One region of the Sporomusa termitida genome, then DNA from elsewhere that is predicted to be linked to it. Evidence: a T-box and tRNA genes for the amino acid it is inferred to sense, from the RefSeq annotation. Region 1 holds a T-box; the other holds one or more tRNA genes.
What was found. A T-box is a leader RNA that pairs with one kind of tRNA and senses whether it is charged. The one in region 1 lies ahead of leuS (leucine--tRNA ligase), so its partner is inferred to be a tRNA-Leu.
Positions count from the first base shown of each region.

Region 2: it has a tRNA-Leu gene. The T-box ahead of leuS (leucine--tRNA ligase) is inferred to sense a tRNA for this amino acid. The anticodon was not compared.

Region 1 is NZ_CP036259.1:1,656,577-1,665,861, reverse strand. It holds gene nirJ2 (putative heme d1 biosynthesis radical SAM protein NirJ2) at 1-71, opposite strand, end outside; gene SPTER_RS07370 (radical SAM/SPASM domain-containing protein) at 76-1,158, opposite strand; gene trxA (thioredoxin) at 1,572-1,895, opposite strand; gene leuS (leucine--tRNA ligase) at 1,923-4,406, opposite strand; T-box leader at 4,460-4,670, opposite strand; gene SPTER_RS07355 (hypothetical protein) at 4,780-5,184, shown strand; gene SPTER_RS07350 (aminotransferase class V-fold PLP-dependent enzyme) at 5,255-6,631, opposite strand; gene SPTER_RS07345 (DEAD/DEAH box helicase) at 6,754-9,285, shown strand, end outside.
Region 2 is NZ_CP036259.1:1,015,322-1,024,606, forward strand. It holds rRNA gene SPTER_RS04535 (23S ribosomal RNA) at 1-1,847, shown strand, start outside; tRNA gene SPTER_RS04540 (tRNA-Gln) at 2,126-2,201, shown strand; tRNA gene SPTER_RS04545 (tRNA-Lys) at 2,272-2,347, shown strand; tRNA gene SPTER_RS04550 (tRNA-Glu) at 2,552-2,626, shown strand; tRNA gene SPTER_RS04555 (tRNA-Val) at 2,789-2,864, shown strand; tRNA gene SPTER_RS04560 (tRNA-Asp) at 2,945-3,021, shown strand; tRNA gene SPTER_RS04565 (tRNA-Phe) at 3,165-3,240, shown strand; tRNA gene SPTER_RS04570 (tRNA-Gly) at 3,245-3,319, shown strand; tRNA gene SPTER_RS04575 (tRNA-Cys) at 3,327-3,401, shown strand; tRNA gene SPTER_RS04580 (tRNA-Leu) at 3,410-3,498, shown strand; gene treS (maltose alpha-D-glucosyltransferase) at 3,661-6,993, shown strand; gene SPTER_RS04590 (bifunctional alpha,alpha-trehalose-phosphate synthase (UDP-forming)/trehalose-phosphatase) at 7,018-9,249, shown strand; gene SPTER_RS24545 (hypothetical protein) at 9,239-9,285, shown strand, end outside.

The DNA of each region.
Region 1 (9,285 bases):
GCACCGGCATCACGATAACAGTGTACACAGTTAATGTTGCACTGCTGGGTGGTATTCCATGAGATGATCATGTAGTTACTCCTTGTAGTCAGTAAGATAGCAGGCTGGGTCCTCACTCCACAGGTCGCCGGATACGGCTTCGGCCCGTATCCGGCAGCCACCGCAGAAGCCCTTGTACCGGCATTCACCACAGCGGCCGGTCACATAACTTGGTTTATCACGCAGTTTACACAAAAATTTATCCTGTTTATTATGCCAGATTTCGCTAAATGGCTGTTTACGAACATTACCCAGCGATTTATGCCCCCAAAACTGACAGGCATGTACCTCGCCCTGGGGATCAACATTTGCCATTTTCTGGCCGGCGGAGCAGCCGCCATGCATCGACAGCAGTTCCTTGATCTCCGGCACCCGTTCAGGCTGGGTACGCTCAAAATATTGCAGGATATAAATACCATCCGCATGATTATCAGTCGTAAGAATCTCCACTTCGATACCCCGCTTGTGGAAATCAAGCGTGCGCTCAATTAACAGCTCAATCGTCTGGCGCTTCTGCTCCGCCGTGGTATCAAGCGCGGCCATTTCCCGCCCCCGTCCGGCATATACCAGATGATACATGCAGAAACGGGGGATTTTCTCACGCTCAACAATATCCAGAATAGCCGGCAGCGTATGATAGTTGAGTTTATTGACAGTAAACCGGATCCCGGTCTTATTACCGGCCGCAATGGAATTACGAATACCGGCCAGGGTTTCCTTAAATGCGCCTGCTTTGCCCCGGAAATAGTCATGCACTTCTTCGCTGCCGTCAATGCTGACACCAACATACTGAAAGCCGGTAGCTTTGATTCTTTTCGCCAGCTCAGGCGTAATCAAAGTACCATTTGTTGAAATTACCGGGCGAATTCCTTTTTCTATTGCATAGGCCCCCAGTTCAAACAGATCGCGCCTGACCAGCGGTTCACCACCGGAAAACAGCAATACCGGCACCCGCATGGCTGCCAGGTCATCAATAAAATTCTTCGCCTCTGCGGTTGTAAATTCACCGGCATAATCCCGGTCTTCAGCACAAATATAACAGTGCTGACAATTCAGGTTGCAGCGGTTAGTCGAGTTCCATACCACAATCGGGGTTGCGTCTGAGGAAAATTGAAGCATCTGCGGCGGTAAGTGCTGAGAGCTGCGGCCATATTTTACGATATCCGACACTGTAGCTGTGCCGCAAAGCAATTTAGTGCAACCTATCATCTTTACTTATGTCTCCTTCGCAATTAAGTTTGCAGTGATATTTTCGACATACCGGGGAATCTTACCTGCCGGCATGAAAATTTTCATAGTATTGCAAAATCAGTTTCGGCGCTACCGGATTTACCCTTGTGGGCTTTTATTCCCAAATACAAATTGCCTGTAGAATAGAAAACCTCTAGCCAGTCCTCAGGCCGCCGGCAGAAGCGGCCCGTCCCCCTTAGAATAAAGATTTTTCCTAGCCCTTGGTACATAGCATTGAATGCCTAACATTCTGATGGAATCAGGAAAACTCCCGGACTGCAGTCCGGGAGTTTCAAGGCATCTCATAATACTTTTTCCAGCATATCGCCAATATCTTTTTGCGGGCGGAAACCGGTAATCCGGCCGACCTCACTGCCGGCTTTAAAAATGATCAGAGTAGGAATACTCATAACATTGTACTGACTGGCCAGCGCTTGCTGTTCATCAATATTTACTTTGGCGACAACAGCCCGGCCGGCAAATTTTTGGGCAATTGCCGCCACTTCCGGGGCTACCATTTTGCAGGGGCCGCACCAGGGTGCCCAAAAATCCACCAGCACAGGTTTGTCCGCTTTGAGCACGGCATCATTAAACTGCCCGGTACTGGTAATCGTTAATTCACTCATCTTTTCCGCCTCCTCATATTATTATTGCTATTTTACAACAATATTAACCAGTTTCTGCGGCACGGATATTACTTTAACCACCTGCTTGCCAGCAATAAGCGCCTGCACTTTTTCCTGTCCAAGGGCTGTTTTTTCCAGGTCTTTAGCACTCAATCCGACCGGAACAACAACTTTGTCACGAACCTTGCCGTTGATCTGCAGTACTATTTCTACCTCTTCCACTTCCAGGGCTGCCGCCTCAAAGGTTGGCCAGGTCTGCTTGTGCACACTGCCCTCAGCTATGGTTTCGAGCCACAGTTCCTCGGTTATGTGCGGTGCAAACGGCGCCAGCATTTTTAGGAGTCCTGACACAACTTCCCGGGCCAGACCCGGTTGCGGGGGTACGCCCTGCTCTTTTAGCGCATACATCGCATTGACCAGTTCCATAATGGCGCTAATCGCGGTATTGAAATTAAATCTTTGTCCAATATCTTCGGTTACCCGCTTGATGGTTGTGTGCAGGATACGGCGCAGGGTTTTCTCTTCTTTGCCGAGCTGCTTCGGATCATAGGCACTTTCTGCCTCCGCTTTAACCAGCGGTGCATAGTAGCCGACAATCCGCCATAACCGGCCCAGGAACCGGTACGCCCCCTCAACCCCCTGGTCACTCCATTCCAGATCACGTTCCGGCGGCGCCGCAAACAGAATAAATAAACGGGCCGTGTCGGCACCGTATTTGCCGATAATCTCCTCCGGTGAAACAACATTGCCTTTGGACTTCGACATTTTAGCCCCGTCTTTAATAACCATCCCCTGGGTCAGCAGGTTCTTAAACGGTTCATTGACATTAACCAAACCGGCGTCCTTTAATACCTTGGTAAAAAAGCGCGAGTATAAAAGATGCAGGATAGCATGCTCAATACCGCCGATATACTGGTCCACAGGCATCCAGTAATTGGCTTTGTCCGGATTGAACGGTTCATCGGTGCTATGCGGGCTGGTATAGCGGAAATAATACCAGGAGGAACAAATAAAAGTATCCATGGTATCTGTTTCCCGCCGCGCCTTGCCGCCACACTTAGGGCAGGTACAGTTGATAAACTCTTCCGCTTTGGCCAGCGGCGATACAGATCCACTGGAGAAATCAACGTTTTCCGGCAATAAAACAGGCAGCTGGTCTTTGGGCACCGGTACTGTGCCGCAGACCGGACAATAAATAACCGGAATGGGAGCCCCCCAGTAACGCTGGCGGGAAATAAGCCAGTCCCGCAGCCGGTAGTTGACACGGCGTTTGCCAATCCCCTGTTTTTCCAGCCACTGAGCAATTTTAACCTTACCTGCTTCGTTATCCAGACCGCTGAACTCGCCGGAATTCACCATCGTGCCCTGGCCGTCAAACGCCCCGGTCATTTCACTCAGGGTAAGCTCTTTGCCGGTTGGCTGAACGACCACCTTTTTGGTCAATCCGTACTTGCCGGCAAACTCCCAGTCGCGCTGGTCGTGAGCCGGTACCCCCATAACAGCGCCGGTGCCGTATTCAACCAGGACATAGTTTGCCACCCAGACCGGCACTTGCTCGCCGGTAAAGGGATGGAGTGCGTAGGCGCCGGTAAAAATTCCCTCTTTTTCCGTTTCATTGGAGGTGCGGGCAATCTCGCTCTGGCCCCGGACCCGCTCAATAAAGGCTTTAACAGCCGCGGCTTCCGTTTTGCCTGCGATCAGCTTGTCCACCAGCGCATGTTCCGGTGCCAGGACAATATAGCTTACACCGAAAACCGTGTCATGCCTGGTCGTATATACAGAAATTTTCTCATCAATCTCAGGCACGGCAAAGCTGAATTCAGCCCCTTCACTGCGGCCGATCCAGTTCTCCTGCATGGTTTTAACACGCTCAGGCCAGCCCTTCAGGTCAGCCAGGTCAGCCAGGAGACGATCGGCATAATCTGTTATTTTAAAGAACCATTGTTCAAGATCTTTTTTGATAACAACCGAGTCACAGCGCCAGCAGCGGCCATCAACAACCTGCTCATTGGCCAATACCGTATTACAGTCATTACACCAGTTTACAGCAGCCTTCTTCTTATAGGCCAGTCCCCGTTCCAGGAACAGCAAAAACAACCACTGGGTCCAGTGATAATAATGGGGATGGCAGGTAGCCACTTCCCGGTCCCAGTCATAAGATAAACCCAGTTCTTGCTGTTGGCGGCGCATGTTGGCAATATTGTCCCATGTCCAGGACGATGGATGAATGCCATGCTTGATAGCGGCGTTTTCAGCAGGCATGCCAAAAGCATCCCAGCCCATAGGATGCAGCACATTATAGCCTTGCATTACCTTAAATCTGGCAACAACATCACCAATTGAGTAATTACGTACATGCCCCATGTGCAGGTTGCCTGAAGGATAAGGAAACATTTCCAGAACATAGTATTCCGGACGCTGACGGTTAATAGCAGTGCTGAATGCAGCATTGTCAACCCAGAATTTTTGCCACTTGGACTCAATCTCGCGCGGCGAATATTTTTCATTCATCGAGTAATTCAATCCCCCTTGGACAGATAGTAAAAAAAAGTCCCGTGGCTAACGCCAGGGACGAGATTTCTCGCGATACCACCCTGCTTGATGACTGTTAGTCATCCACTCCTTAGCCTGTAACGCAGGCCTGCGACGACCGCTGCAACTAGTTCACAATCGCTCCTCAGCAGTGAGTTCAGGTATAGTACAGACTGGCTCCCAGCAGCCGCCAGCTCTCTGGACTGTACATATAGGCTTACTATTCTGCCTCTCCAGATTTGCATGTTCCATTATATAGCAATACATTTGAAAAGTCAACTTATGCCGGTATTGACAAAAACTGTTCTATATCAGGCAAACAGTCATACAATAGTTCATAAGGAGGTGTGTCATGTATAAGCTTATTATCGGCAATGTCAGAGTCACCGTAAATGACGACAGCATTAAGCGGGAGCAGGCCGCCGCATATGCCAAGCAGGCTATTTCCGCCGCCGGCCAGCAGGGCAAGCTGCTTTCCCATGTTGTGCTTAGTGCCGGTCCGGACGGCATAGAGGTTGACAGTACCGAAAAGGCCGGTTGCCGCATGATCAGGAAAAACATCAAACAAAGCATGTTTGATGGGATTATGGATGCGGCCAGAGAAAAACTCTATCCCACCGGGACTTTTTCACAAAAAGAGTTATGGTTTGATGGCCAGACAGGACAGGAATGGCGCGGGCTAGAGGTAGACGAAGCCCGTACGGAAGTCCTGACCAAGTTAGAGGAATGGATTAAATCAGCCAGTCCTAATACGTAAATGAATGCTCCGTTAGCTAAACAACAAAACCACTCAGAATCCGCCAACCGGAATCTAAGTGGTTTTGTCATTAACAGTAGGGATATTCCCGTTGGCCTTTATCGCCCGGGCGGTTAGGTGCCAGTACGTAGCTGTACTTATCGGCATAGTGTTGGCGGTGGCCGGCAATATGAGCTAATATTGCCAGAAATATCTTAATTTCATTGATTGTATTGTACAGGCCGAAACTAACCCTTACTAACCCTGGCAGGCTTTTATCATCATGGGTTTGATAATATTTGATCTCTTCCGCACTCAGCCGCAGCAGTTTTTCCACATAAGGGTGAGCACAAAACAAACCGTTGCGCACAGCAATACCGGCTTGTTGTGACAGAATTTCCGCCACCTGGCTGTGATGAAGCCCCTCCAGACTGAAAGATACCAGACTTACCCTGGCTTCCCGCCCGTCCCTGATACTGTATAGCGTGATCCCGGGGATAGTGCGTAATCCGTCAATGGTATAATCAATCAAATGCTGTTCATAACGGTGAATCGTATTAAGATTTAGCTTGGACAAAGTCTCGATGGCCGTAATCAGAGCCAACACGCCCATCATGTTGGGCGTACCTGCCTCCCATTTGGCCGGTGGCGCGTCCCATTCAATCGTTGCCTGCGACACTAAACCAACCGCCCCGCCGCCCTGGTATACCGGAACAGCCTTAGCAAAAGCCGCTTGTGGCCCGATAAGAACCCCGGTACCAAAGGGCGCATACATTTTGTGTCCCGAAAATGCTAAGTAATCGATATGCTCGGCTGCATCCGGCGGCCGCATATTAACGGCAATATGCGGTACCCACTGAGCGCCGTCCACAAAAATTGCGGCGCCGTACTGGTGGACCAGCCGGGCAATTTTTGCAATAGGATTGATATAACCGGTAACGTTGGAAGCGCCGGTAACAGCGACTAGCTTTACTTTACCTGCATGCAGCTGCAGCTTTGACTCGAGACTTTGTAAAGATAATCTGCCTGCTTTGGTTAAACCGATATAATCGACAGTGAATTTATCCCGCCAGGGCATGTCATTGGCTAAATGCTCCATATCGGTCGTTAAAACAACCTGATCTCGCTCGCCGGCTAAGGCATACGCCAGCATGTTGATTGATTCGGTCGTATTCTTAGTAAAAATCACAACATCCTGCTGGCCGGCATTGACAAACTCCCTGACAACCTCGCGGCCTTGTTCATAACGCTCGGAGCATATAATTGACTTATAGCCTTTGCCACGATGAACAGATGCATACCAGGGAGCAAATTGATTAATCTCACTTAATACTGCGCAAAGCGGCGGCGTGGTGGCCGCATTGTCAAAGTTAATCCCCCTGACATACTTCCCATTTGCTAATGGTACTTTAGCATCAGTGCCGGCTACTAACTGCCGGAAACTGCTGCCTGAGTTACGATAAACCATAGTTCACCCCCGCTTTACAAATAATCTAAGCGAATACGCCGTCGATATAATCTATGCCTGCCGGCCAGCCAGCGGAATCACTCGGCAGGATTTTTATCGTTATTAAGATAATTTAATAGTAGATGCAAAAAAAGTGGAAAGGAGCCAGGATGTTAACAGAAGAAAAAATTAAAGCGGAAGCAGATTCTCACGCCTCCTATATCAGGGGTTGTCATTATCATCATAGTAACCGGGTTAAAACCCTAAATTTTTTGCCTGAAGACAGTACTTTTGCCGCCCGGGTTGCCGGCCAGCACCTGTATAGTGTCGCGGTGACGTTCTCACCACAGCAGAAAATTAAACATTATGCCTGTGACTGCCCGGCCTTTTATAATTGTGACGGTGCCTGTAAACATATTATCGCTGTTTTAAAAAAAATCCAGCACGCCTGGCAGCAATATTTCAGTACTCCCGGCCCTATGACGTTAACCCGCTCCCTCAGGGAATTTCTGGATTTTTTCCAAGGTACCGGCAAGAATATCCTAACAGCCAAACCGGGTAAAGCAGCGCTGACAAAAATATTACCGGTCTATCACTTTTATTTGGCCAATAATAAAAAGACAAGTTATCTTGAATTCATGATTGGCACAGACCGGATGTATGTTCTGAAGGATATCCCGCAACTGCTTACTGCTTTACACTCGCGGCAGACAATAGTTTTCGGCAAAAATTTTGCCTTAAAGCCGGACGAGGTTGTGTTCGATGAGGTATCGGCGGCCCTGGTCAGCCTGCTTACCTCTGTCTATGAGGAAGAGAAGCAGCGTTCGGCCTGGAATTTCCATGTCTACTCCGGGCTTCACGCCAATTCTGCCCTCAGTGAACCCCGCCGCTTTAAACTGCTCTCTTCAAGTCTTGTGCGTTTTTTTGAAATCATGCAGTCTCAGCCATTTACAGCCGTAATTAATGATCAGACAATCCCCGGTGTTACCCTTCAGCATGGCCGGCCACCGGTTGACCTGGCGGTTAAGGCGGCCGAGGGCGGCTTACGGCTGTCGATGAATCTGGCCGGCGATGTATTTTACGGGCTTGATGCCGATTTCCGGTATATCTATCATAGCCAGACAATTTACCATGTTGATGCTCTGTTTGCCAGCTATGTCAAGCGGTTATTAAACTGTTTTAACGAAAACAGAAAGCCTGAAATGCACATCCCGGCCGCTACCGTGTCAGATTTTATGTCAGGCGCACTGCCTGCTCTGGAAACAATTGCCACGATAAAAGTAGATGATTCCATTTACGCTAAGTTCCACAAAGAGCAGTTGGAAAAACGTATCTACCTGGACCGGTTCGGCAGCGGCATCAGCGCCCGGCTTGAGTTTTGGTATGGCGACACCATGATAAATCCCTTTGGCGACACCGGACCGGGTGACGCTACGCTTGCCGGCAAATGGCTGCTCCGCGCTACCGCCCAGGAAAAAGAAATATTGAATACTTTTCAGCAGTACGGTTTTACCTGGTCGGCCGACCGGCTGGTGCTGGCTGATGAAGCGTCTGCTTATACCTTTTTGTATCAGGCCTTGCCGGAACTGCAGAGCAGGGCCGAGATCCTGTATGCCGCGGACTTGCACCAGCCTAAAATTAAGCCGGCCGGTAAAATTACCGCCGGCGTCAGACTCAATCAGTCAACAGACATGCTGGAATTCTCCCTCCAGCTTGAAGATATATCTACTCAGGAATTAATTGATTTGCTGGCTGCCTACAGGTTAAAGAAGCGCTATCACCGCCTCCCGGACGGTTCTTTCATTCCCCTTGATGTTCCCGAATTCCAAACAGCCGCCAGCCTGATTACTGAATTGGGCCTGAGTCCGGCTGACCTGGAAAATCAGGTTGTGGAACTGCCAAAATACCGGGCCTTATACCTGGACAGCCTGGCCCGCGAATCGCCGGACTTTACGGTTGAGCGCAGCAGCGCCTTCCGGCATATGGTTCAGGATATTCGTGAACCTCAGGATATTGAGTATCCAATACCGCCAGGTATCCAGGGCAAACTCAGGGATTATCAGAAAACAGGCTTTAAATGGCTTAAATCGCTGGCAAATTACGGACTGGGAGGTATTCTGGCCGACGATATGGGCTTAGGCAAAACCTTACAGGTGATTGCTTTTATCCTGGCCGAAAAAGAAACTGCCGCCGGTCCGTCACTTGTCATTGCCCCGACCTCACTCGTATACAACTGGCGGGAAGAAATAATGAAATTCGCCCCCAGCCTGCAGGCGGCCGTAATTGCCGGCCAACCGGCCGAGCGGTTAGAACAGTTTAAGAATATTGACAACGCCGATATCGTCATCACCTCCTATGGCCTTATCAAACGGGATATCGATATATACCAACAGCGCACATTCAACTATTGCTTCCTTGATGAAGCCCAGCATATAAAAAATCCGAATACCTTAAATGCTAAGTCAGTAAAACAAATTAAAGCTAAAAATTATTTTGCCCTCACCGGAACCCCCATTGAAAACACACTGACAGAATTATGGTCAATTTTTGATTTTCTAATGCCCGGCTATTTGCGTACCCACAAAGCCTTCATGAGCCGCTTCGAAATTCCCATTGTCAAAGATAATGACCAACAAGCACTGCAGGAACTAAACCGCCACATTAAGCCATTTATC
Region 2 (9,285 bases), 640 kb from region 1:
ACAACCAGGATGTTGGCTTAGAAGCAGCCACCATTGAAAGAGTGCGTAATAGCTCACTGGTCGAGTGTCGCTGCGCCGAAGATGTCCGGGGCTAAAGTACGGAACCGAAGCTATGGCATTCCTAACGGAATGGGTAGGGGAGCGTTCTATACCCGGAGAAGGTATACCGTAAGGAGTGCTGGAGAGTATAGAAGTGAGAATGCCGGTATGAGTAGCGAAAAGACAAGTGAGAATCTTGTCCACCGAAAGCCTAAGGATTTCTGAGGAAGGATCGTCCGCTCAGAGTTAGTCGGGCCCTAAGCCGAGGCGAAAAGCGTAGGCGATGGACAACTGGTAAAAAGTCCAGTACCACCTGGAATCGATTGAGCGAGGGAGTGACACAGGAGGGTAGGCAAGCGCGAGGATGGAAATTCGCGTCTAAGCTTGTAGGGTGCATCACAGGCAAATCCGTGATGCTAAAACCTGAGGAGTGATGGGCAGCTGTTAGAGATAATGGCGAAATTGCTGATCCCAGACTGTCAAGAAAAGCTTCTAGTGAGAGACCAGGTGCCCGTACCGTAAACCGACACAGGTAGGCGGGGAGAGAATCCTAAGGTGCGCGGGAGAACCCTCGTTAAGGAACTCGGCAAAATGTCCCCGTAACTTCGGGAAAAGGGGAGCTTGTAAACCGTGTAGATCAGAAGCGAACGAAGCGGGAATGAGTTGCAAAAAAGAGGCCCAAGCGACTGTTTACCACAAACACAGGTGCCTGCTAAAGCGAAAGCTGACGTATAGGTGCTGACACCTGCCCGGTGCCGGAAGGTTAAGAGGAGAGCTTAGAGCAATCGAAGGTTTGAATTGAAGCCCCGGTAAACGGCGGCCGTAACTATAACGGTCCTAAGGTAGCGAAATTCCTTGTCGGGTAAGTTCCGACCCGCACGAAAGGTGTAACGACTTGGGCACTGTCTCAACGAGGGACCCGGTGAAATTGAAATACCTGTGAAGATGCAGGTTACCCGCGACTGGACAGAAAGACCCCATGGAGCTTTACTGCAACCTGACATTGAGTTTTGGTAAATGATGTACAGGATAGGTGGGAGACTAGGAAGTGTGGACGCAAGTCTGTATGGAGTCGATGTTGGGATACCACCCTTTATTTACTGGAGTTCTAACTCAAGGAGTAACGAAACTGAGGACAGTGTCAGGCGGGCAGTTTGACTGGGGCGGTCGCCTCCGAAAGAGTAACGGAGGCGCCCAAAGGTTCCCTCAGCGCGGCTGGAAATCGCGCGAAGAGTGTAAAGGCAGAAGGGAGCTTGACTGCAAGACAGACAAGTCGAGCAGGGACGAAAGTCGGGCTTAGTGATCCGGTGGTACCGAGTGGAAGGGCCATCGCTCAACGGATAAAAGCTACCCTGGGGATAACAGGCTAATCTCTCCCAAGAGTCCATATCGACGGGGAGGTTTGGCACCTCGATGTCGGCTCATCACATCCTGGGGCTGAAGTAGGTCCCAAGGGTTGGGCTGTTCGCCCATTAAAGTGGTACGTGAGCTGGGTTCAGAACGTCGTGAGACAGTTCGGTCCCTATCCATCGCGGGCGTAAGAGACTTGAAAGGAACTGCTCCTAGTACGAGAGGACCGGAGTGGACGGACCGCTGGTGTACCAGTTATCCCGCCAGGGGTAGAGCTGGGTAGCTACGTCCGGAAAGGATAAACGCTGAAAGCATCTAAGCGTGAAACCAGCCTTAAGATGAGGTCTGTCATTCGCAAGAAGTAAGGCCCCTTGAAGAAGACAAGGTTGATAGGCCAGGAGTGGAAGTGGAGCAATTCATGGAGCGGACTGGTACTAATAGGCCGAGGACTTGACTTAAACCCTCGTTTTGCACGACGTGCAAACATAAGCAGCGAACCAGCTTGCCGCGAGCCGAAAGGCGAACCGGGAAGTTGCGTGAGTCGCTTAGTTAGAGGTATCATTGATAATCCTAATTGTAGCGGGAACAAGAGTAATAAGGAGGTTCCGCGCTCCGCTTGGAACTAAGCGATTCACGCAGGTTCTAGCGTCGCTAACGCTCCTAATAACCTGGTTCTCTGCTTATCTTCTGTGAAGTTTTTAGGGAACATACTCTAACGAGATGTTCACCTATTAATAGGGGCGTCGCCAAGTCGGTAAGGCAACGGACTTTGACTCCGTTATGCGTTGGTTCGAGTCCAGCCGCCCCTGCCAAACCTTGGTAGCTGCTGTGCTGTTTTGGATTGTCTCCTGTTGCATATTGATTCAATGGGAGTATGCTTTTGACCTACTAGCTCAGTCGGTAGAGCACCTGACTTTTAATCAGGGTGTCCCGCGTTCGAGTCGCGGGTGGGTCACCAATGAACTCCGAGGCTTCCCAAACTAGGGTCTGGGAAGCCTTTATTGCGATTATTTCGAATAAGTTCAATCACTACCGCCTGTATGGCTGGCTGCCGGCCAGCAATTAAGGATTGAGAATATCTTACTGAGTTTTTTCCATAAAATCAAAAATACTATTGCATAATATTATGTTATCTGGTACAATAATTAGGTCACGTAAATTCGGCCCGTTGGTCAAGCGGTTAAGACACCGCCCTTTCACGGCGGTATCAAGGGTTCGATTCCCTTACGGGTCACCATAAGCAGCGAACCAGGTTCTCACGAGTCGATAGACGAAATGAGAACCTGTGTGATAAGCAGAGAGCCAGATTTTTAGGAGCGCAGCGACGCGGAAATCTGTGCGAATCGCTTAGTTCTGAGCGGTAGCGAAGAACCTCCTTTCTCGATATCAAAATTAATATGGGCGATTAGCTCAGCCGGGAGAGCGCCTGCCTTACAAGCAGGATGTCGGCGGTTCGATCCCGTCATCGCCCACCATTCTCGATAGTCGATACCTCGACTTTCGACATTCGATAGAAATCGAACATCGAAGATCTAGAGTCGAAAATCGAATAAGCGGCCCTGTGGTGTAGCGGTCTAACATGCCGCCCTGTCACGGCGGAGATCGACGGTTCAAATCCGTTCAGGGTCGCCATCTTTCCTTAGTTCCCTGCGGGTGGCTAGAAATGTCCATATGCTAGGCGCGACGAGAACCGTAGCGGAGGCGTACACGGAGTACGTTGAGCAACGGATCGCAGGAGCAACAACGCAGATGGGCGTTTATAGACAGCTGCACACGCCTCGGTAGCTCAGTCGGTAGAGCAGAGGACTGAAAATCCTCGTGTCGACAGTTCGATTCTGTCCTGAGGCACCATTTTGCGGAAGTAGCTCAGCGGTAGAGCATCGCCTTGCCAAGGCGAGGGTCGCGAGTTCGAATCTCGTTTTCCGCTCCATAGTGACGGCGACATAGCCAAGTGGTAAGGCAGAGGTCTGCAAAACCTCTATTCCCCAGTTCAAATCTGGGTGTCGCCTCCAAAATTTATGCCGGGGTGGCGGAACTGGCAGACGCAACGGACTTAAAATCCGTCGGAAAGAAATTTCCGTACCGGTTCGATTCCGGTCCTCGGCACCAGTAATTAAAAGACTTCGCAGTCATGCGAAGTCTTTTTTTCCTTTAAAAATGATTCCAGGAATATACAGTGTTTACATTTAGCAGGATTATATTGTCAATGTACAGAAGATAATATATAGGTAAACAACAGGCAGTGCCATAAGATGTGAAGGGAGATGAATAATGAAAAATAATAAGATGCATCAGGAGAGTCAGCTGTTTTGGTATAAAGATGCCATTATATATCAATTGCATGTCAAGGCCTTTTATGACAGCAATGGTGACGGTATTGGTGATTTCCGGGGATTGATTGATAAATTGGATTATCTCGCTGACCTGGGTGTAACCACACTTTGGTTGTTACCATTTTATCCATCACCCTTGCGGGATGATGGGTATGACATTTCCGATTATTTAAAGATTAATTCCCTGTACGGAAATATGAATGATTTTCGTGTTTTCCTCCAGGAGGCTCATGCACGGGGCATTCGTTTGATTACTGACTTAGTGCTGAACCATACGTCTGATCAACACCCGTGGTTTCAAAGGGCCAGGACATCTCCGCCTGGTAGCCGCTGGCGTAATTACTATGTGTGGAGCGATACAACCGATAAGTTTAATGGTGCCAGGGTTATCTTCAATGATTTTGCGTCATCAAATTGGACATGGGATTCTGTGGCCCAGGCTTATTACTGGCATCGCTTTTATCCTCACCAGCCGGACTTGAATTATGATAGTCCGGATGTTCGCCGGGAGATTTTAAAAACGGTCGATTTTTGGCTGCGCCTCGGTGTTGACGGTTTCAGGCTGGATGCGGTTGGTTATTTATATGAAAGAGAAGGGACCAGTTGCGATAATTTGCCGGAAACTCACGCGTTTTTAAAATATCTTCGCAAATATATTGACGAAAAATATCCTGACAGGATGTTATTGGCTGAGGTAAATCAATGGCCGGAAAACGTCATTCCTTATTTTAATGAGGGCAATGAATGTCATATGGTGTACCATTTCCCTATCATGCCGCGTTTGTTCATGTCACTGGGAATGGAAGACAGCTTTCCGCTTATTGAAATAATCCGGCGTACACCACCCATACCAGATACTTGCCAGTGGGCTATATTTTTGCGGAATCACGATGAATTGACCTTGGAAATGGTCACTGATGAGGATCGTGATTATATGTACCGTATGTATGCCAAGGATTCCCGGGCCAGGATTAATTTGGGAATTCGGCGCCGGCTGGCACCGTTATTGGGGGATAATCGCCGCCGCATAGAGTTGATGAACGGGTTATTATTTTCATTGCCGGGGTCGCCGATTATTTATTATGGCGATGAAATCGGCATGGGAGATAACATTTACCTCGGTGACCGTGATGGAGTACGTACACCCATGCAGTGGAGCGCTGACCGCAATGCCGGTTTCTCCTGGACTAGCTCTCAGCGCTTGTATTTACCGGTGGTGGCAGACGCTGAATATCATTATGCGGCCGTGAATGTTGAGTCTCAGCAGAACGAACCAAGTTCCCTGCTCTGGTGGATGAGGCGTCTTATTGCCTTGCGTAAGCGCTACAAGGCTTTTGGCCGAGGCACTATGGAGTTTATTGAGTCGGACAATCGCAAAGTACTGGCTTTTGTCCGCCACTATGAGAATGAAACAATTCTGGTTGTTGCCAATTTGTCACGGTTTGTAACCTATGCACAACTTGATCTGACAAACTACCAGGGATTGGTTCCTGTTGAAATGATTGGCAGGACACCATTTCCGGCCATAAATGAGGAGCTTTATTTTGTTTCGTTAGGCCCACACACTTTCTTTTGGTTCACGTTGGAGGAGCCACGCAGCCTGCAGCTGCGGCCTTTATGTACCGGTTCTGTTGAATTATCACCGGTGATAACCGTCAAAGACTGGGGTGACCTATTTGGGCGAGCCCTGCAGCATGAGCTGACAGAGGCTTTTTCAGCCTATTTAAATGCCTGTAGCTGGTTTGGCGGTAAAGGCCAAACAATTAAGGCGGTAACAGCCCGTGAATTTATTCCGCTGCCTGATACGAGTGCCCAGATGGTATTTATTAGCGTGGAATATCTGGAGGGCAGTCCGGAGGTATATTTGCTTAATTTGGCGCTGAAAGCTGCAGATGAACTGGGCGGGAGACCCGCTGTCTGCAGGGTCATCCTCCGCGTCCGCAAGGAAGAGGAAGAACGTTTGTTATACGAAGTTAGTGATGATAAAAAATTTCATCAGACTATGTGGGCAGTAATTGACAAGCGGCGCAAATTAAAGGGGCAAGCAGGTGAAATGGTTTCCAAACACAGCAAATATTTTAGGGTGCTTGTGAAAGAGAACCGGACAATTCCGGATTCACAAACACTGGCTAATGAGCATAATAACAGCTCTATATTGTTTAAACCATTGTTTGTTCTTAAAATATTTAGAAAAATAGAGACCGGCATTAATCCGGATCTGGAGATATTGCGGCATTTCTCCGAGATCGGATTTGGTTACGCTCCTAAAGTGCACGGCTCGATGGAATATTTTAATGACCGTAATGAGGTGACTACGATCGCTGTCTTGCAGCAGTTTGTACCACATCGTGGCACTGCCTGGGATTGTGTGCTGGATCACCTGGGGGATTTTTATGAGCGTATTTTAAGCAGTCGTCAGCCGCCGTTATTGCCAGTCCCCTTTTGGGCGGCAGTGGAAAAAGCGATTCCTGATGATGTAAGCCAAATGACGGGAGCGTATCTGGAATCTCTGGTACAGTTAGGTTTACGGACCGGGGAAATGCATATTGCCCTGGCCGGTGGGGGCGATCAGCTGGAATTTACGCCAGAACCATTCAATGATTTTCACCGTCAGGCACTATACCACGGGGTAGCCCAGGAGTTAAGCGGTGTCAAGTGGCTTCTGAAAAAACAAATGCCCTCTCTCGAGCAGGAGGATCAACTGCTAGCAGCTAAGATTCTTGAATATGAACAGGAAGTCATGCGGCGGATAGAAAATATGAAAGTAATGGAATTCAATGCCGCACGGATCAGATGTCATGGCGACTACCGGTTGGAGCAGCTGTTATATACAGGCCATGACTATATGATTATTGATTTTGAGGGCAACCCGGAACGTCCGCTTAGTGAACGGCGCTTGAAACGTTCACCGCTGCTGGATGTGGCAAGCATGCTGCATTCCTTGTATTGTGCTTCACAGGCTATTCATCTGGGAATCGTACCGGGCATCGAGGTTTCAACAGAAAACCAGGAACTTCTCCAACGCTGGAGTCAGTCCTGGTACAATTGGGCCGCCGCCTCTTTTCTTAGAGGATATGTAAACTCTGTCAAAGATACTGGCCTGTTGCCGGTTGACCGGCAGCAATTAGAGGTTTTGCTGGATGTATTTCTGTTGCAGCGGGGTCTCTATCAAGTAGTAGCTGAATTGAAAAATCGTCCGACCTGGATTGGCATTGCCCTGAGTGGCTTGTTATGGTCAATTGAGTTTGATAAGCCAAGGTTACCTGTGTAACCGCAAATTATGGAGGTGAAGGAGATGGACAATAAATCAGACATTAAGCGTCTGTTGGTAGTATCCAACCGTCTGCCTGTTACAATTGATAAAAAGCAGGAGGGGTACATTTTTAAAGAGAGTGTAGGGGGGCTTGTTTCCGGTTTCAGCGCCTATTTTAACTCTTTACAGGATACCACCTTTTCTGAGAAAGATTCGGTTTGGATAGGCTGGCCTGGAATATCGGTTGATGTTGAGGACCAACAGTTGATCAGTGAGCGTTTATCTCAGGATTTTAGTGCCAGTCCGGTCTTTTTGGATGAAGTCACTATGGATAAATTTTATCTCGGGTTTTGCAACAAGACAATCTGGCCGCTATTTCATTATTTTTTTAGTCTGACTAGATTTGAGGATGATCTCTGGGAGCAATATGTGGCAGTGAATAAGGTTTTTTGTGAAGCCGTCTGCCGGATTGCCCGCCCCGGTGATGTAATCTGGATTCATGACTACCATCTTATGCTGTTGCCGGCAATGCTGCGGGAGCGAATGCCTGATGCTCCAATCGGCTTTTTTTTGCATATCCCATTCCCGGACTACGAAATTTTTCGTCAACTGCCCCGCCGCTGGGGGGCGGCTATTTTAGAAGGCTTGCTTGGCGCTGATCTTATCGGCTTCCATACTATTGACTATACACAATATTTTTTGAATAGTGTAACCCGTATCCTTGGTCTTAGCCATACACTTGGCCGGGTTCGGGTTGGTGGAAGAACAGTGCGGGCTGACACTTTTCCTATGGGAATTGATTTTACCAAATATAATAATACAGCCAAGCAATCACGGGTTATTCGCGAGTCTGAACGGTTGCGGCGGCTGCTCGGTGACCGGAAAATTGTCCTTTCAGTAGACCGGCTGGACTATACCAAAGGCATAGCCAACCGGCTGGAAGCATTTGCCTTATTCCTGGAACAGCATCCTGAGTGGCAGGAAAAGGTAATACTTGCCCTAATCGTAGTTCCGTCTAGAGTGGGCGTGGATCAGTACCAATCCATGAAGAGGAATATTGATGAGACCGTCGGCAGGATTAATGGCCGGTTTGGTACGCTCCGCTGGGTGCCGATTGTTTATCAATACCGGTATCTACCGTTATCGCCACTTGTTGCTTTGTATAGTGCCAGTGATGTTGCTTTGATAACCCCGCTGCGGGATGGGATGAATCTAGTGGCTAAGGAATATGTCGCTTCTAAAGCCGACAAACAGGGCGTATTGATTTTGAGCGAAATGGCTGGTGCTGCCAAAGAACTGGACCAGGCAATTATGGTTAATCCTAACAGTATTGAAGAAATTGCCGACACAATTAAAGAAGCGCTTGAGATGCCGGCGGAGGAACAACAACGCCGGAACCAGAGCATGCAGGTGTTGCTGGCCAAATATGATGTTATTCGCTGGGCTGATCTATTTATTAAGCAGTTGCTTGGTATCCGGGAGGCAGAGAGAAAAGCGGCCTCTAAAATTGCTGGCAGGCAAGTACGCGATTCCATTTTCAATGAATACAAAATGGCGCGGAAACGCCTAATCTTACTTGATTATGATGGTACGCTGGTACCGTTTGCCAATGAGCCGCTGCTGGCTGTTCCCGGTGACTGTCTGCTTGAGACCTTGCATAAACTTGTAAGTGATGAACAAAATGATGTGGTTATTGTCAGTGGGCGCGGCAGGGAGACCCTTCAGCAATGGCTGGGGCATGTTCCCTTGTATATGATTGCTGAGCACGGTGCCTGGCGGAAGAAAAAATCAGACAAATGGGAGAAGATCATTCATATGCCGGCAGACTGGCGTACACAGGTCTTACCTATTTTTCAATTTTACGTCGATTTATTGCCAGGTTCATTTATTGAGGAAAAAGATTGTTCTATAGTTTGGCATTACCGAAAAGTTGAAAAAGAGATTGCTGAGTTTCGGGCTAACGAATTGAAATGGGAATTAATTAATTTTACTTTGCATACCGATTTACAGGTACTGGAAGGTAATAGGATTTTGGAAATCAGGCATAAACTGAGTAATAAAGGTGCGGCAATAAAACCCTGGCTTGATCAGGCCGCTTATGATTTTATCCTGGCGGCAGGCGACGATAAAACCGACGAGGACTTGTTTGCAATCCTGCCGGCAGAGGCTTGTTCAATTAAGATTGGTATGGGTGACACAAAAGCCAAATATATTATGCACAGCCAGGAAGATTTCTGCGGGTTATTGGCAAAGCTGGCCGGTAATGAAAAATAACAGAGCAACTGAAAATAATTTATATGATAAGACTGT